3 regions of the Reinekea thalattae genome follow, and region 1 is predicted to be linked to each of the others. Evidence: predicted binding sites of a transcription regulator. Region 1 holds the regulator's gene; each other region holds the start of a gene.
What was found. The regulator sigma-54, encoded in region 1, starts transcription at its own class of promoters, with help from an activator protein. The targets are predictions, from matches to a motif close to TGGCACNNNNNTTGCTNT.

Region 1 (4,267 bases):
TGCAACCAGCATTGTCAGCGACTATGTCAAAGCAACGCAAAGCGGCCAGTGGGTAGAAACGGATTTACCCGTTGAAATCCGCCAAGGCAATAGTCGCAGCAATGCTATCGGTATGACTGCAGATTTGAGTGACGCAAACCCAATCATCAACCTGATCGATGAGGTGACTTTTTATTATGAGCCTAACTAGGTCTCACACATCATTGCGTAATCGCCGTTTGCTTTACTGCGCAATGGCCCTTTGCTACGGACTGCTCAGCGCTACCGCACTGGCATTACCCGAAGACCGAGAGCTGCCCATCACCGGTAAAGCCGATAGCAATAGCTTTGACATCAACACTGGGATCAGCATTCTGACTGGCAATGTCGTTATCACCCAAGGCAACTTAGAGATTCTTGCCGATCAGGTGGTGATAGAAACAGACCCAGACACCAACGAATTAAGCTACATCAAAGCCACTGGCACCCCTGCAATCTTTACCGATATACCACAGCTCGGTAGTGACATGGTGGAAGTTAATGGCAACCAGGTTGAGTTTTTTCCTGCAACCGACATCATCATTACCCTTGGCGAGGCTCGCATTACTCAGTCGGGTAATGAAGCACGCGGTGAACAGATTGAATATCAGGCAGCCACAGGCCAAGTCACGATCCAATCGGCTCGCTCGCTATCTGGTAATCAGGACGATGAACAGGCCGAGCTATTACTGTTACCGGGAAGCACTGAATAATGGCCTTACTCGAAGCTCGTAACCTAGCCAAAAGCTATAAAAAGCGCCCCGTTGTGGTTGATGTCAGCATTGAAGTAGAAGCCGCTCAAATTGTTGGCTTACTCGGCCCTAATGGTGCCGGTAAGACTACCTGTTTTTATATGATCGTTGGTCTCGTGACTCTCGACCAAGGCACCGTGACCATCGATGGTCAAGCCATTTCAAAATTACCTATGCATGCTCGAGCCAAAAAAGGCATTGGTTATTTACCACAAGACGCGTCCATCTTTAGAAAGCTGTCTGTTGAAAACAATATTTTATCGGTATTGGAAACACGTAAGGACTTAACCAAGCAACAACAAAAGGAACAATTAGAAAGCCTATTAAATGAATTCAACGTCACCCATATTCGCAAGAGCCTAGGAATGGCACTGTCAGGTGGTGAGCGCAGGCGAGTTGAAATTGCACGTGCACTGGCGACTGAGCCAAAAGTTCTTTTATTGGATGAACCCTTTGCGGGTGTTGATCCAATTTCGGTCGGTGATATCAAAGAAATCATCTACCACTTACAGAAACGCGGTATCGCCGTACTGATTACCGATCACAATGTTCGAGAAACCTTAGACATTTGTGAAAAAGCCTATATCGTCGGCAATGGTCACATCATTGCTGAAGGGACTGCTGAAGAAGTGCTCAGTAATAGGACGGTACGCGAGGTATACTTAGGTGATAATTTCACACTGTAAATAGGCATGGCCACGGCCTGCAATGAATGAGTAAAAAGCCAGTATGAAGACGTCTTTACAGATAAAAATGGGCCAACAGCTGACCATGACACCTCAGCTGCAACAGGCCATTAAATTATTGCAACTCTCGACACTAGACTTGCAACAAGAAATCCAGCAGGCGTTGGATACCAACCCTATGCTGGAAGTAAAAGAAGACGAAGTCGCTTCCGCCAATGATGTCGCCAATCAAAACGCATCAAATGAACAAAGCCATTCAGAACCTGCCGAAAAAGCCAACGAAGCACCAGATCAATCAACACAAGAACTTTCGGTGCAAGAAACCATTCCTGACGAACTGGCTGTCGACAGCTCTTGGGACGATATCTATACCCATACGCCGACCAGTCATGGTATTGCTTCTGCCGACGATGATTACAATCTCGAAAACATCTACGGCTCGACAGACTCATTAATCGATCATCTTAATTGGCAACTTAACCTCACTCCGATGTCGGATAAAGACCGCATCATAGCCGAAGCCATCTTAGAAAGCGTCGACGAAAAGGGTTACCTTTCTACCGGTATTGAAGATATTTTTGAAGGCTTACAAGAAGGCCTTTCCAGTGAAGAAGACCCACTTGATACCGACGAAGTTGACGCCGTCCTGCACCGCTTACAACAGTTTGATCCACCGGGTGTCTGTGCTGCGAACTTGGCCGACTGTTTAGCAATTCAATTAAAGCAGTTACCTGCTGAAACGCCTTATCGTGATGTTGCCATTAAAGTCGTTGAAAACCATATCGAGCTATTAGGCACCAAAGACTTTGCACAACTCATGCGTAAACTGCGAATTAAAGAAGCAGAGCTTAGAGAAGTCTTTTTACTGATTCAAACGCTTAACCCACACCCAGGTGCGTCTGTTGAATCCAGTAAATCTGAATATGTCATTCCGGATGTTATTGTCTCGAAAGATATAGAAAACAATCGTTGGTTGGTCGAGCTGAATCCAGAAATTGCGCCAAAACTCAAGGTCAACTCGTCTTACGCCTCAATGGTCAAGCGAGCCGATAACTCAACCGACAACACCTACTTAAAAGATCACTTACAAGAAGCCAAGTGGTTTATTAAGAGCTTGCAAAGTCGAAACGAAACCTTACTAAAGGTCGCAACCACCATTGTTGAGCATCAACGTAACTTCTTAGAGTACGGCGACGAAGCTATGAAACCTCTGGTGTTGCACGACATTGCCGAAGCGGTCGGCATGCACGAATCAACCATTTCTCGTGTCACTACACAAAAATACATGCATACGCCTCGTGGCCTGTATGAGTTGAAGTATTTCTTCAGTAGCCACGTCAGCACCGACTCTGGCGGTGAATGTTCAAGTACTGCGATTCGAGCACTGATTAAAAAATTAATTGCCGCTGAAAACCCACGTAAGCCTTTAAGCGATTCAAAAATCGCTACCTTACTGGGCGAGCAAGGTATCCAAGTGGCGCGGCGCACCATTGCTAAATACCGCGAAGCAATGAACATTCCTCCGTCAAACGAACGTAAGAGTTTAATTTAAATGCAAAAATAATGGCTATATCGCTTGATGTTTTCTAACGCAACAGCAATATTTATAGGTAGGTCCTGTTAAACGAAGAAGTCAGTAAGTTATCGCTGACATCTCACTTCTAACAAATACAGTTGTATAACGGCTAATAGCATCAGTTGTTAGTCGAATGGGTCTCTTACTCAGTAAGCGATCTACATGGCACATCTAACAGGTCACTGACCCGTTAAGAGCCTGCCAAAACTGCAATAATAAAGGAGCAGCCTATGCAAGTTAATATTAGCGGACACCACGTCGAAGTTACTGAATCTCTACATAACTACGTTTCAAGCAAACTAGATAAATTGGAACGTCACTTCGACCAGATGGGTAATATTCAAATAACGCTAAGTGTTGAAAAAGAAAGACAAAAGGCCGAAGCATCCATTAACGTAAAAGGAGGCCAAGTACACGCTGATGCTGTTCACGATGACCTCTACGCCGCGATCGATCTACTCAACGACAAACTAGATCGGCAACTCATTAAGCGCAAAGAAAAAAACATTGCGCACAAACAGGGAAATTAACTGCTTAAATGATTCAACTGAGTCAAATACTGAGCGCCGAACAAACCTATATGGAAAGTTTTGGCGCCAGTAAAAAACGCATCCTCCAAACCATCGCCGAGCGTCTATCTTCGACGCTCGACGGCGTTTCAGAACTCGATCTTTTTGATCAATTAATTGCGCGTGAGCGATTAGGCAGTACAGGAATTGGTTCTGGCTTTGCTGTGCCTCACTGTCGTTTAGAAGGCCTTACCTCACCGGTTGCGGCTCTGATAAAAATACCTGAGGCTGTCGATTTTGATTCTATCGACAAACAGCAGGTAGACCTTATCTTCGCTTTAGTGGTGCCTGTTGAAGCCACCGATGATCACCTTCAACTGCTGGCCAGTGTGGTCGAGCAAGTTAGCAATCCTGAAGCCTTGGCTAATATTAAAAGCAGCCAAACACCTCTAGACTTATACAATCACTTTATTGGAAACTAACCTCACCAGTAACCGATTGGGCAATCACATGACGTCGACAGACTTTCGTTTGATCTTAATCAGCGGTCGTTCAGGCTCGGGCAAATCTACCGTGCTCAACAGCCTAGAAGACGCCGGTTATAACTGTATTGATAACCTACCGCCAGCGCTTTTACCGGAACTCATCAACTGGATGTCGAGCAATCCAAACAGCCGCAAAGCCGCGGTCTGTATTGATGCACGTAATTCCACCGACAGCATCAGT
Region 2 (4,267 bases), on a different contig from region 1:
CACCAAACAAAGATCACTGCCGGTCGAAAACGGGTGTGAACCCAAGGTCGTTACCGCTGACTCTGTTGCCATGCGAGTATGACCAATGATGTGAGAACCCTTCATGCCAGAAAGCTTAAAGTGTTGGGCAATGTTTTCTGGCAAGCCAATTTCTTTAAGAATTTCGATCGACTGACCAGAGCTCAGCACGGTCAATTCTGGTGCCGCTTTCGCAACGGCTGCCGTAGCGGTTTTTTGATCGGTCGAACATTTAAAAACACCAACATTGGCGTTGTTAAACCAGTCCACGCTAAAAGACTTTTTCAGTGTTTCGGCCAACGCTTGCCAGTCGGTATCTTGCTCGCCACGAATGGTGAGTTTGCATTGCCCGTCAGTTACCGCATCACCATAAATAGCAAACCCAGCACTGTCTGGACCACGATCGGTCATCGATATCAACATCGGTTCAAACAATTCTCCGAGACGATTCTGCCAATCCGGATTTTTTAAGTACAAGCTCACAATGCCACACATAATTAGCTCCTTTGTAAAAGCGTCCGCTTAGTCTTGTCGGGCCACCCGAAAAGCACCAATAGGAATATAATATTACTCTCAGGAATAGCAGGAGACGTACCAACTTCCACCTAAAATACATAAGTGACTGATTTATAAAGATTTAAAAGAAATTAAACCGTTAAAATCGGTAACGCTGCTTGCTCTAACTGATAAAAAACCGCCTCATCAACGAGCATGCTGTTTTCTCTGAGAGTCAACTTGGCGCATTCACAGCATCTCTGGGAATGCGCCGATGGATCCAACCTTGCTAAACGGCTGTGCTGCAATTAGCGACAGCCGTTTTCATACCATCGACTTAATTAAATACAGACGTTTTAATACCATCGACGTAATTAAATACAGCCGTTATCAGAAAAATTCTAAATAACGTTTCACTTCCCAATCCGAAACGTGACGCATGTATTCAATCCATTCGTTACGTTTTACTTTTAGGAATTCATCGACAATTTCTGCACCCATACGGTCACGCAGAATTGTGTCGGCTTCGAGTGCATCTAACGCCTCGTTAAGGTTTTGCGGCAGCACGCCAATGCCACGCTGTTCACGTTCTGCTGCACTCATGGTGTACAGGTTTTCATTACAGGGCGCACCTGGATCTAGTTTGCGCTCAACGCCATCCATGCCTGCAGCAATTAACGCCGCGTGTACAAGGTAAGGGTTACAACCGGAATCTGGTAAACGGAATTCAAGACGACCATAAGGAATGCGCACCATCGCCGAGCGGTTGTTATCGCCATAACATTTATAAGCCGGTGCCCAAGTTGCACCCGAGGCTGCGCCACCAACGACTAAACGCTTGTAAGAATTGACCGACGGTGCGGCAAAGGCACACAAAGCTTCGGCATGATGCATCAGGCCACCAATAAAGTGATACGCCATTTCAGAAAGGCCTAAACCGTTTTCATCGCTGTCGTCACCAAATAGGTTTTTGCCGTCTTTGTCGCTCAACGATAGGTGAATATGCATGCCATTACCGGTTTTATCTGAAGCCGGTTTTGGCATAAAGGAGCACACCATGCCTAGGTCGTTAGCAATTTCACCACCGGCCATACGAACAAAGGTGTAGCTGTCGCAAGAGTCGAGTGCGTCACTGTAGGTGTAATTAATTTCAAACTGACCGTTAGCATCTTCGTGGTCGATTTGATAAACATCCAAACCGACCTGCTGTAGCGATTCAACAAAGGTTTCTAAAAACTGGCGTGAACGAGACAGGCCTTTATAGTCGTAACAGGGCTTATCCAACACATCGCTGTTATCGACCGTTTCAACCAGTCCGTCTTCGCGACGTTGGAATAAAGAAAATTCTGGCTCCAAACCTGTATTTAATGTCCAACCCTTTTCATCAAATGCTTTTAGCTGATTTTTCAAAACGACTCGACTGTCGTAAGGGTACGGCTCGTTGTTGACATAGCCGTCGCAAACGATGCGAGCATAACCTGGTTGCCAAGGCACCACGGTCATCGACTTTAAATCACCACGCGCCATAAAATCTGGCCCGTGCGGTTCCATACCTAAACCCCAAACTGCAAAGCCGGCAAAGCCTGCTCCGGTGTCGACAACATCTTGTAAACAATGCGCAGGCACCGACTTGGTTTTTGCAACACCGTGGATATCGACAAATTGGGCAAGCACATATTTGATATTATTTTCTTTAATAAACGCTTCTGTATTAACGGTCATGACTACTCTCCTCAGTATGGGCGCGCTTAAAATTTTTTAAGCAATTCGTACGCAAATGAGCGACTACATTGCCTGCTGTTATATCGAACAACCTCAGGAATATAATATTCCCAATAGGAAAGCAGGAGCCGTGCCAGTCATCGGCGAAAAAGGCTAAGCCTTTGATTTATATAAAATAAATTTTTTTCCTACGTCACACGCCAGAGATATGGCAAACTAGTTAAAACAATCTTTTCCATCTGTGCGCAACATTAATGCGTCGCATTTCCAATTTGGGGCAAATCGATGAACCAAAGCAAAGAAGATAAGTCATCCTTAGATCGTCACGTTGGTATTCGACTCAAGCGAGAACGTCTAGCTGAGGCATTAAAAATTACCGACATCGCTGCCATTTCTGGCATTAGCCAAGGCATGATTTCTAAAATCGAAAACGCTCAAGTCTCGCCCAGTTTAGAAACCATCGACAAACTCTGTAACGCCATTGGTATTCCGGTCGCTAAATTATTTAGCGATTACAATTTGCCAGACGGCGGTGCTCTTTTCACCAAAGCAGGAAACGGCATCGAGGTGGTGCGGCGCGGTACAGAAAAAGGCCACACTTACCGACTTTTAGGTTACCAACGCGGTAGTCATCGCCACCTAGAACCCTTTTTAGTCAGCATCGATGATCTCAGCGAAACCTTCCCTACTTTTTCGCATCCAGGTGAAGAATTTATTTATTTACTGAAAGGTAAACTAACCTATCGCGTGGGTAATAAGATGTACGAAATGACCGAAGGTGACAGCCTAGCCTTTAATGGTGAGCTGCCGCACGGGCCAGAAAAACTAACCGATGTACCGATAGAAATTTTATCGTTAATTTATTACTCAGATGATTAATAAAAAAACTAACAAAACCTAATGGGCTAAAAATTTTAGCCCAGCAACACCGCCAATAATCATCAAAATACAGGCAATGCGTAATAGACTTGCCGACTCATTTAAAAATGTAATGCCATAAATAGCTAACAACGCAGCGCCTATACCAGACCAAACTGCATAGGCAGTACCAATCGGTATGGTGCGCATCGCCAGCGACAATAAAAACAAACTAGCGACAATTAAAACCGCTGTAATTACCGACGGCCAAAATTTAGAAAAGCCATCACTTTGCTTTAAACCTATCGCCCAAAAAAACTCAAAAAATCCTGCTATTGCTAAATAAATCCAACCCATAACTACGATTCCTTATTCACTAATACCCAATAACATCTCGTTCTAATCTAGCAACAAGCTTTAATCTAACAACAGGTGTTAATCCAACAAATAACCAGCGTGAAAACGTAAGTGTTCTTCGATAAAGGTCGCAATAAAATAATAACTATGATCGTAGTCTGGCTGCATTCTTACTGTCGCTTTATAGTTTTTTCGGTTTAGCGTATCGAGCAAAAGCTCTGTTTTTAATTGCGCTTCTAAAAAGTCATCAGCACTGCCTTGGTCAATCAGCATTGGCAACTGTTCTGCACCCTGCTCGATCAAAGCGCAACTATCGTAACGCTGCCATACTGTTTGATCGTCACCTAAATATTGGCTCAATGCTTTAACACCCCAAGGGCAATTCATTGGACTAACAATTGGGCTAAAAGCAGAAACAGATTTAAATTTTTTCGGATTTTTTAACGCCAATGTCAACGCGCCATGGCCACCCATCGAGTGACCAGAAATACTGGCTTGCGAAGTCACCGGAAAATTACTTTCGATACAGGCAGGCAACTCTTCAACAATGTAACGCTCTATCTGGTAATGCTGATTCCATGGCGGCTGAGTAGCATTTAAATAAAACCCTGCGCCTAAACCCATGTCGTAAGCTGCGTCAGCATCGTCTGGGACTTGTTCGCCACGTGGTGACGTATCTGGTGCAACTAAGGCGATGCCTAGTTCTGCTGCAATACGTTGCGCCCCTGCTTTCTGCATAAAGTTTTCATCGGTACAGGTTAAGCCAGACAACCAATACAGCACCGGCACACTTTTTCCTGCCAATGCCGCTGGCGGC
Region 3 (4,267 bases), on a different contig from region 1:
AGAGTCAACTATTTCCCTTACTAACATTACTGCAACGGGTGACGACTTAGATGTCAATGCGCTCTATGGCTTGTTGCAGGCTGATGAGTATGATTCAGACCTGTTAGAGATCGGTGAAGCCGCAACTGATAATGGCTACCCAGAACAGACTTTTGAGCTTTATAACGAAGCGGATGGCACCACTGAAACCATTGTGATTCCGGAAGCGTCGAGTGCCGCAGAAATTGCTGGTCAGCTGAGCGATTTAGCTGGAGTTACAGCGACAGCAGAAACCAATATGACCTTGGTTGCCAGCAGCTACATTAACAGCGGCGATATGGATCTTTATGTTAATGGCCAAGTGATTGAGTCCGATGATTTTGACGATATCGTTGACGAAATTAACAGCTATAGCTTGACTACGCTGAATGGTATTACTGCCGCACTGGATGAAGAGACCGGCAATATTACCATCACATCGGCGACCGGTATCGACCTTAACGTCGGCATTGAATCGGATAACCCAACCGATTCTATTACTGTAGAAGGCACGGATGGCTATATCGATGTTACCTTGGGTGGTGATGAGAACGCTGAAACCTATGCCGTTGTTGGTGGCTCGGTGGAGATTATTCTCAACGAAGGCTTCAGTATGTCTGAGCCGGACCCACGTTTGACAGGTCTCTTTAATGGCTTAACCGATGCTAGCTTTGAGCCTTACACCATTAATGAATTTGATCCGGATGATAGCGAAACCTACAACGAAACCTCGTCGATGACAGTGTACGACTCTTTAGGTAACGACCATGAGATGCAGCTCTATTATGTGAAAAACGCAGCCGATGCTAGTGAGCTGAGTTCTTGGACAGTCTATGTTCGTATCGATGGCGAAGATGTCGGTGACCCTGATACATCGCTGGATTATCCAGAGAATTTAGAGCCGACCTATGCTTCGTTTGAGCTTTATTTCAATGCTGATGGTACCGTCAACGAAGAAGATTCCGGTGAGTTTTTAATTACCAACTGGGATCCACTTGATCAGTATGGTGAGCCGACCGGTGCCTATACCTCGGTGAATATAGCCGAAGGTGCGTCAAGTATTATTGATAGAACTGATACAAACTCTAACTTCTCGATCTCATTCGGTGGTACCACCCAGTATGATCAAGACTTTTTCGCAGAAGTCGAAGGCCAAGACGGTTATGCGAGTGGTCAGCTTTCGGACCTTTACGTTGGTGAGGACGGTACTATTTACGCTACCTACACCAATGGCGAAACCGACCCAATTGGCCAGGTTGCCATTGCTAGCTTTACCAACAATGAAGGCCTAACACCTTCGGGCGATACTGAATGGGTTGAAAGTGTCGACTCCGGTGAACCGTCGATTGGCGTGCCTGGTACAGGAACATTAGGTACGCTTGTTTCGGCGGCATTGGAAGAATCGACCGTTGAGCTATCTGAAGAGCTGGTTAACCTGATTATTGCGCAACGTAATTATCAAGCCAGTGCTAAGACGATTGAAACAGCTAACGAAGTAACGCAGACCATCATTAACCTCTAACGGTTTATCGTAAGAGTTGATTGACTGATCTACAAAGCGAGTCGCTGCAGGCAGCGGATTCGCTTTGCTTTATTTAGTATCTTAGTTTGTTGTTAAGTGCTTCTATCAGGCTTATCGATTTAGGCAAAATTAAAAGTGGTACATAATAAAAAGCGGCACGTAATTAAGAGCGGCAACCTCGTTGCCGTTTTTTTCATATGAATGGAAAGCGTTTGCCATCTTTCCTGATCTGATGGTTGTTTGAGTGCTGTTTAGCTGTGACCTCCTGCTACAAAGATGCTCCTAGGCCTTTATCTATGTGCCCTCTGAATTAATTCCCTAGTAAATTTAAAAACTGGCACGTCTCTCGCTTAACTCTCTGTAATGACGAAAACCGTCAATCTAACTCAGGAGTTTGAAATGGATCGTGCAGTCTATATCGCCATGACCGGTGCCAAGAACAATATGTTTTCGCAGGCGTCTCATGCAAACAACCTTGCCAACTCAAGTACCTATGGTTTTAAGTCGGATTATGAGCAAGCCAGAGCGATTCCGGTTTGGGGTGAACATCATCCATCGCGTGCTTTTGCAATGACCGAACGACCCGCTTCAGACTTTAACGACGGCGATCTAATACAAACCGATAACCCGCTCGATGTGGCGATTGCCGGTGATGGCTTCTTTGAAGTAATCGATGCTAATGGTCAGCCAGCTTATAACCGCCGTGGTGACTTTTCGGTAACGCCACTCGGTGAAGTCATTAACGGCTCCGGCCAATTAGTAATGGGCACGGGTGGCCCGATTACTTTGCCAGAATATGAGCGTCTAGAAATTGGTTACGATGGTGTTATCAGTATTAAGCCCGCAGGTGCTGCTTCTGATCAGATGGTGATTGTTGATCAAATTAAAATGGTGAACCCAGATTTGCAAAATTTTGAAAAGGGCATCGATGGTTTGTTTCGTCCAGTTGAAGGTGAACTGATTTTGGAGGCTGACGAAACACTGAGAGTCGTTTCAGGCTACATCGAAGGCTCTAATGTTAACCCTGTTGCTGAGCTTACCAATATGCTGGCGGTGAATCGCCAATACGAAACGCAAATTAAGATGATGAAGACCGCAGATGAAATGTCGGAATCATCGGCCAGTATTTTACCGATTAGTTAATAGTTTGAGAGCTTTGTTTGCTAAAAATCTAGCGAATAAAGAATGAATTTAAATTGGCTGCAAGAGGCAGTCGGTTAAAAAAATAAAGAGGGCTTACGCCATGATGAAAGCACTTTGGGTCGGTAAAACCGGCTTAGAAACTCAAGATACATCGCTATCGGTGATCTCGAACAACCTGGCTAACGCATCAACCACAGGCTTCAAAAAAGACCGTGCGGTTTTTGAAGATTTAATCTATCAGGTACAGCGACAGCCGGGCGGCCAAACTTCGCAAAACTCGCAACTACCCAGTGGTTTGCAGTTAGGTAGTGGTGCTCGTGTTGTGGCAACACAAAAGCAATTTACTCAGGGTGATTTAGAAGTTACTGACCAAACGTTGGATTTGGCAATTAATGGCCGTGGCATGTTCCAAATTACATTACCGACAGGTGATCTCGCCTATACCCGTGACGGTACTTTCCAGATTGATTCGGAAGGTAACTTGGTGAACTCCAGTGGTTATTTGCTAGAGCCTAACATCGTTGTGCCGGATCAGACTGACACCATCACTATTGGTGTCGACGGTATTGTCACTGCGGTTTCTGAAGGTGAAACGCTAGGTGAAGTGATTGGTAATATTGAAATCGCTGATTTTATTAACTATGCCGGCTTGGAAGCCATTGGTAATAACATGTTCCAAGAGACTGATGCCAGTGGTGATCCTATTGTCGGTGATCCGAGCATCGACGGTTTTGGTTCGTTGATTCAAGGCGCTTTAGAGTCTTCAAATATTTCAATCGTAGAAGAGATGGTTGACATGATTGCGACTCAGCGTTCTTACGAAATGAATTCAAAAGTGATTAGCTCAGCAGACTCGATGCTTGGCTTTATTACCTCGAACTTATAATAAAAATGAGTAAAGGGGAGCAGATAATGAAAAAAAACTTGGTGATATTTTCAGTCATGTATGCGTTGTTACTGACTGGCTGCGGCAGCATGGAAGTTGCATCGCTACCGAGTTCAGAAAAACCAGGCGACCCTGAATATGCTCCAGTTCCGTCTGATTCATTATTGCCACCGCCAGGTGCCGGAGGTTCGTTATTTTCAGACGCTTACGGTTTAAGTTTGTATGGTGATAAAAAAGCTCGTCGCGTTGGCGATATCATCACCGTTCTTTTAGATGAAAGCACGCAAGGTTCTAAGTCTTCTGCGGCGTCATCGAGTAAAAGTTCCAGTGCAGAAATTACCGCACCGACCGTAGCCGGTTTTGGGCCCTTTAATTCATTGAGTGCGCAAGTTGAGGGTGGTCGAGATTTCAGTGGCTCAGGTGATGCAGACCAGTCTAACTCTTTGGTGGGTAATATCACGGTGACTGTTTCTGAAGTGCTGCCTAACGGTGTGCTTCGAGTGCGAGGCGAAAAGTGGATTACCTTGAATACCGGTGCAGAATTCATTCGTATTAAAGGCATGTTAAGGCCTGATGATATTAATTTAGACAATACAGTTTCTAGCCAAAAATTGGCCGATGCCCGTATTGCTTACAGCGGTTCAGGTGCTTTACAAAATGCCTCGAAGCAGGGCTGGTTATCGGCATTCTTTAATTCA

Region 2: the regulator sigma-54 is predicted to act here: its motif matches at 2,354-2,371, upstream of glnT (type III glutamate--ammonia ligase).
Region 3: the regulator sigma-54 is predicted to act here: its motif matches at 1,876-1,893, upstream of FME95_RS01295 (flagellar basal body rod protein FlgF).

Annotation. Positions count from the first base shown of each region.
Region 1 covers NZ_VKAD01000002.1:401,370-405,636, reverse strand. The annotation lists gene lptC (LPS export ABC transporter periplasmic protein LptC) at 1-190, shown strand, start outside; gene lptA (lipopolysaccharide transport periplasmic protein LptA) at 177-731, shown strand; gene lptB (LPS export ABC transporter ATP-binding protein) at 731-1,456, shown strand; gene FME95_RS12230 (RNA polymerase factor sigma-54) at 1,500-3,008, shown strand; gene hpf (ribosome hibernation-promoting factor, HPF/YfiA family) at 3,263-3,562, shown strand; gene FME95_RS12220 (PTS sugar transporter subunit IIA) at 3,571-4,023, shown strand; gene rapZ (RNase adapter RapZ) at 4,052-4,267, shown strand, end outside.
Region 2 covers NZ_VKAD01000001.1:185,211-189,477, reverse strand. The annotation lists gene FME95_RS00900 (class II glutamine amidotransferase) at 1-513, opposite strand, end outside; gene glnT (type III glutamate--ammonia ligase) at 904-2,235, opposite strand; gene FME95_RS00890 (helix-turn-helix domain-containing protein) at 2,521-3,114, shown strand; gene FME95_RS00885 (DMT family transporter) at 3,133-3,450, opposite strand; gene fghA (S-formylglutathione hydrolase) at 3,529-4,267, opposite strand, start outside.
Region 3 covers NZ_VKAD01000001.1:262,533-266,799, forward strand. The annotation lists gene FME95_RS01290 (flagellar hook-basal body complex protein) at 1-1,540, shown strand, start outside; gene FME95_RS01295 (flagellar basal body rod protein FlgF) at 1,940-2,683, shown strand; gene flgG (flagellar basal-body rod protein FlgG) at 2,784-3,569, shown strand; gene flgH (flagellar basal body L-ring protein FlgH) at 3,596-4,267, shown strand, end outside.